Regions from separate parts of the Erwinia sp. PME.40.26/001 genome, predicted to be linked through region 1. Evidence: predicted binding sites of a transcription regulator. Region 1 holds the regulator's gene; the other holds the start of a gene.
What was found. Region 1 encodes PurR, which represses purine synthesis genes. Its sites were predicted from a motif close to CANGCAAACGTTTGCNTG; they were not measured.

Region 1 (3,117 bases):
AACCCGCTGCCAGCAGGTGGCAAACGGCTGGCGCGGGCAGATTAACATTGCGGTGGACAGGATTGTACGGCCGGCGCGCACGCGTCAGCTGGTGGTGGATTTTTATCGTCATTTCCCGGACATGGAGCTGCACATCATGCCGGAGGTGTTTAACGGCGTCTGGGATGCGCTGGCTGACGGTCGCGTGGACGTGGCAATAGGCGCAACCCAGGCCATTCCTGTGAGGGGGCGTTTTGCCTTTCGCGACATGGGCAGTCTGAACTGGCGCTGCGTAGTCCAGTCCCAACATCCGCTGCACCGTTACGAAGGCGCGCTGAGTGAAGCGCTGATCCGCGAATGGCCCTCGCTGGTGCTGGAGGATACGTCGCGGGCGCTGCCGAAGCGCACAACCTGGACGCTGGACAATCAGCGGCGGCTGGTGGTACCGGACTGGGAAAGCGCATTCGACTGCCTGCGTGCCGGGCTGTGCGTCGGGATGGTACCGGGGCACTTTGCCCAGCCCTGGCTGCAACAGCAGGTGCTGGGTGAGCTGACGCTGGCCTCGCCGTTTCCTGACAGTCCCTGCTACCTCAGCTGGTCTGAGCACAGCGCCTCACCGGCGCTGAACTGGTTGCTGGCCTATCTGGGCAATACCGAAACGCTGAATGCAGAATGGCTGAGTGAACAGCCCGGGATCTGATGCGCGGATATTAACGGCGATAGTCGCGGAAGGGGCCGTCGGCAACGGAGCGGCGTTCGATCAGTGAAGGATGCACTTCAATCGTCTGCTGCTCTTCACGTTTGCTGGTGATGCGGTCAAGCAGCATATCAAAGGCTGTTTCCCCCAGACGCTCTTTTGGCTGGTGTACGGTGGTCAGCGCCGGGGTGAAGTAACGGGCGTTGCGCACGTTATCATAACCGATCACCGAAATATCCTGCGGTACGCGCAACCCCATCTCGTCCGCTGCGCAAATCGCACCCATCGCCATAATATCTCCCCCACAGAAGATCGCCGTCGGACGCTGCTTCTGTGACAGTATTTGCTGCATGGCGCGGTAGCCAGATTCCGGTTCAAAGTCGCCCTGTACCAGCCATTCATCGCGCAGGGTAATCCCGGCTTCAGCCAGTGCTTTCAGGAAGCCCGCATGGCGACCGCCGCCGGTATTGCGTTCCAGCTGTCCCGGGATCGCCCCGATATCACGATGGCCGCGCTCGATCAGATAACGCCCCGCCAGATAGCCGCCTTCAAAAGCGTTATCGAGCACGGTATCGGTAAAGTCTCCGCGTGACTCGCCCCAGTCCATCACCACCATTGGAATATTACGGTTCTCTTCCAGCATGGCTATCAGGGGGTCAGGATATTCTGAACACATGACCAGCAGGCCATCGACACGCTTCTGCGCCATCATCGACAGATACGCCTGCTGCTTTTGCAGATCGTTATGCGCATTGCCGAGGATCAGCGTATAGCCTTTAGCAAAGCAGCGGTTTTCAATCGCTTCAATGATTTCGGCAAAGTAGGGGGCTTCACTGGATGTGGCCAGCAGCCCGATGGTTTTGGTGTGGTTCACCTTAAGACTGCGGGCAACGGCGCTGGGGGAGTAATGCAAAGCTTTAATTGCCGCCCATACCGCTTCGCGCGTCTCTTCGGCTACAAAGCGCGTTTTGTTGATGACATGGGACACGGTGGTGGTGGACACACCGGCACGCTTTGCCACATCCTTAATTGTTGCCATTAAAATCCTACTCCTGGTGTTATCGTAACGTACTGATAACAATTTGGTTAAACGTTTGCCTGCGCGCCGCTATTGCTGCCCGACGAGAACGATCTGGGGTGCTGTCTCAAAGATTCGGGGAGGGGTAAAATCATCCGTAGAGTGACATGCAGCGCTGACTTAAAACGTTTCCGGGCGTGTTGCGCAACGGAAAGGAATAATTCTAACAAGGCTGGGCGCAGAAAACGAGATTTTTACGGGTAAGTATGGGAAAATCTGTTGGCTTACACATTGCAGGGTTATTAAGGAGAAAATATGAACACCGATATGAAAATGACAGCGCTGGCGGTGGTGGGTTCACTGCTGATGATTATTGCGTTTAGTTTTACCGCAGTCATGCACTAAGTCCGGCCCGGGAGGAGGTGACCCCTCCCGTATACCCATCACGCTGACGGCACAGTTAACGAATTGTCTTCGGTGTCATCACCCGGCGTGCGCCGATGTAATGCTCCTGCCAGTAATCTTCACTCAGTGCACTGACCTGGATATCTTTACCGGTGCGCGGAGACTGAATAAATTTGCCCCCACCCAGATAAACCCCTACGTGGTCGGCCGTGCCGCGACCGTTAATGCGGAAGAAGACCAGGTCCCCTTTTTCCAGCTGATCGCGTTTGACCGAGGCGGCATCGCGCAGGTGATACATTTCATTTGCCGTACGGGGGATTTTGAACTTCACCAGATCTTTGTAGGCGTACCACACCAGACCGCTGCAGTCGAAGCCGGTTTTAGGTGAGGTACCGCCCCACTGATAGGGTTTGCCGAGTTGCCCCATCAATTTTGTCATCGCTGTCTCGCGCGCTTTTTGATAGCGGGCGCGGTGGGCTTTACTCAGTTTCAGCGGGCCTGAAAGCTGCGCGTCATCGCGTTGCGCAACTTTGCGCCCGGCGCGATCGCGACCATAGTGCTTCTTGTCGGCTTTTTTGTTGGCGGCGATTTTTTTGCTTAAGGACTTTTTCGTTACTTTAGCCGTGCGCAACGGTTTTGCCGCCACTTTACTCCTGGCTTTTTCTTTGAGTTTTTTTGCCGGCACCAGACGTGCTGTTTTAGCGGCGGTCTTCCTGGCGGGTTCTTTTGCTTTTTTACTGACCGGTTCTTTCACTTTTTTCGTGGAGGCGGTCTTGACCGGGCGGCGTTTGCGACGCTCATCTTCACGTGCGGTAGTGCGATCGGCTTTTTGCTGATTCGCATTAATAGGGGTATGTGGCGATGCGTGCGCCATATTGAAGAACAACTGGGTGAAAGCCAGTATGCAGAGCGTGATGAGTAAACGCATCGTTCCCATTAACAGTTTGTGCGCTGCAAAAGGTCGCAACGGAGTCAGAAAAGGCATTTCTGCGCGAAGGCAGAAGGTTAGGGCAATTCT
Region 2 (3,117 bases), 1.2 Mb from region 1:
GGCCGGTCGCCTGGCGGAAGTGCCGCGCAGCGGTAAGGTGCACGCCGTGGTGGGCATGCTGCACGATAAGGATATTGCCGGTACGCTGGCCTGCCTCAGTCCGCAGGTGGACTATTGGTACTGCGCACCGCTGGACGGCCCGCGCGGCGCGACGGCGGCGCAGCTGATGGCGCATCTTCATGGCGCACAGGCGTTTGACTCGGTTGAGCTCGCGTGGCACCAGGCGCGGCAACAGGCGTCAGAACAGGATATTGTGCTGGTGTGTGGGTCCTTCCACACCGTGGCGCAGGTTATGGAAACGATGGAAACGGAGAACGGCAGTGGCCAGTAAGTTTCAAAACCGTTTAGTCGGAACCATCATCATTGTGGCGCTGGGCGTGATTGTGCTGCCCGGCTTGCTCGATGGTAAGAAGAAGCACTATAAAGAGGAGTTCGCTGCCATTCCGCTGGTGCCGAAACCGGAAGATCAGCAGGAAACCGATCTGGTGCCACCGGTGACGCAGTCGTTGCCGGCACAGCCGCCGGAAGGGGCAGGGGCCGCGATCAGCGCGGGCAGCAGTTCTGCGGAAAACGCTTCCCAGGCCGACAGTGGATCCACTGCGCCGCAGTCGCGCAATGAGCCTACGGTGGTGACCCCGCCGCCGGTGAAACCGGTGCAACAGCCACCGAAAGTAGTAGAAAAACCGAAGCCGCAGCCGAAGCCCGTGGAGAAACCGGTCGAGAAGCCGAAGCCGGTGGAGAAACCGAAACCGGTAGAGACCCCAGCGGCGAAAGTGGAAACCCCGGCGGAGACCCGGCCCGCAGCTACCGAGACCGCGCCGACAGGCCAGGCCTGGGTCGTACAGCTCGGCGCGCTGAAGAATGCCGCAAAAGTGAATGAGATTGTTGCGCAGCTGCGCCTGTCGGGCTATCGCGCCTTTACTGTTCCGGCCACGCCGGTGCAGGGGCAGATCACCCGTATCTACGTTGGGCCGGACGCATCGAAAGCGAAGATGCAGGCTGCCGTAGGCGCACTGCAGGGTATTTCGGGACTGGGCGGCGTGGTGAAACCTTACTCCGTTCGTTAAGTGGTTTGGGCCCGCCGTTTTCTCAAGCGCCGGGTGCTTATTGCGGCAGTTCATCCCCCACGCGCCCGGAGCCGACACTGTGCTGTTCCGGGCGTTGTGCGTGAGGAGACTGGCAAATCAAGGTATTGCGTAGGGGGATTTCGCAGGGGCAATCCGCCCCTGTGGAGGGTTTTTTTTAACCTCGTTGTTAATTTAAATCGTACCAGGAAAACCCTACGCAAACGTTTTCTTTTTCTGTTAGAATTCGCCCCGAACTGAGGCAGCATCTCCCTGAAACTGTGCAACAGGGGGATACAGGCTGTGACAGGGGCTTGGTCACTGGAAGCGTTCATGATCTGGATAGATTACGTCATTATTGCGGTTATTGGTTTTTCGGCTCTCGTCAGCCTGATCCGAGGATTTGTCCGGGAAGCTCTTTCTCTCGTCACCTGGGGTTGCGCATTTTTTGTCGCCAGTCATTACTACTCTTTCCTTGCCGTCTGGTTCACCGGATTTGAAGATGAACTGGTTCGAAATGGAATAGCCGTTGCGGTGTTATTCATTGCTACCCTGATTGTCGGGGCCATTGTTAACTATGTAATTGGTTCGCTGGTTGAAAAAACCGGCCTGTCGGGAACCGACAGAGTCCTCGGCGTCTGTTTTGGGGCATTACGCGGCGTGCTGATTGTGGCAGCCATGTTGTTTTTCCTCGACACATTCACCGGCTTTTCCAAAAGCCCGGACTGGCAGCAGTCCCAGCTAATCCCTCAGTTCAGTAGCATCATCAGGTGGTTTTTTGATTACCTGAAAAGCACGTCGAGTTTTTTGCCCCGGTAATCGCACCGGGGTCGCGGCTTATGAGGAAATGTCAATATGTGCGGTATTGTCGGGATCGCCGGTTTTGCACCGGTCAACCAGTCGATTTATGACGCGTTAACGGTGCTTCAGCACCGTGGGCAGGATGCCGCAGGCATCGTTACCATTGATGCATTGAATTGCTTCCGTCTGCGTAAAGCAAACGGCCTGGTCAGCGATGTATTTGAAGCCCGCCACATGCAGCGTATGCAGGGCAACATGGGTATCGGCCACGTGCGTTACCCAACGGCAGGAAGCTCCAGCGCTTCTGAAGCCCAGCCTTTCTATGTGAACTCCCCCTACGGTATTACCCTTGCCCATAACGGCAACCTGACCAACGCCCACGAGCTGCGCAAAGAGCTGTTCGAAACCGGACGCCGGCATGTTAATACCACTTCGGATTCCGAAATCCTGCTGAATATCTTTGCGCAGGAAATCGATCGCTTCCAGCATGACCCGCTGGAAGCAGAAAACATCTTCTCTGCGGTGGCCGCCGTGCATCAGCGCGTGCGCGGGGCATACGCCTGCGTTGCGATGATCATCGGCCACGGCCTGGTGGCCTTCCGCGATCCTAACGGTATTCGCCCGCTGGTCATTGGCAAACGCGCCATGGCCGACGGCCGCATCGAGTATATGGTGGCCTCCGAAAGCGTGGCGCTGGATACACTCGGTTTTGAATTCCTGCGCGATGTGGCACCGGGTGAAGCCGTTTACGTGACTGAAAAGGGCCAGCTCTCTACCCGGCAGTGTGCTGAGAATCCAAAGTGGAACCCGTGCCTGTTCGAGTATGTGTACTTTGCACGTCCGGATTCCTTCCTCGACAAGATTTCGGTGTACAGCGCCCGCGTGCGCATGGGGACTAAGCTCGGTGCCAAGATCGCCCGCGAATGGGAAGATCTGGATATCGACGTGGTGATCCCGATCCCGGAAACCTCCTGCGATATCGCCCTGGAGATGGCACGTATTCTCGACAAGCCATACCGTCAGGGCTTTGTGAAGAACCGCTACGTGGGACGTACCTTTATCATGCCGGGCCAGCACCTGCGTCGCAGCGCGGTCCGCCGCAAGCTTAACGCCAACCGTGCTGAATTCCGGGGTAAAAACGTCCTGCTGGTGGATGACTCCATCGTGCGCGGCACCACCTCTGAGCAGATTATCGAAATGGCGCGGGAAGCCGGGGCGAAAAAGGTTTACCTTGCCTCTGCGGCACCGGAAA

Region 2: a site for PurR is predicted at 1,282-1,299, ahead of cvpA (colicin V production protein). Genes of this name have one in related genera too.

What each region holds. Positions count from the first base shown of each region.
Region 1 covers NZ_JBVHNP010000001.1:374,296-377,412, forward strand. The annotation lists gene punR (DNA-binding transcriptional activator PunR) at 1-679, shown strand, start outside; gene purR (HTH-type transcriptional repressor PurR) at 690-1,715, opposite strand; gene cydH (cytochrome bd-I oxidase subunit CydH) at 2,010-2,099, shown strand; gene ACZ3HG_RS02070 (C40 family peptidase) at 2,155-3,027, opposite strand.
Region 2 covers NZ_JBVHNP010000001.1:1,525,183-1,528,299, reverse strand. The annotation lists gene folC (bifunctional tetrahydrofolate synthase/dihydrofolate synthase) at 1-331, shown strand, start outside; gene dedD (cell division protein DedD) at 321-1,067, shown strand; gene cvpA (colicin V production protein) at 1,398-1,883, shown strand; gene purF (amidophosphoribosyltransferase) at 1,920-3,117, shown strand, end outside.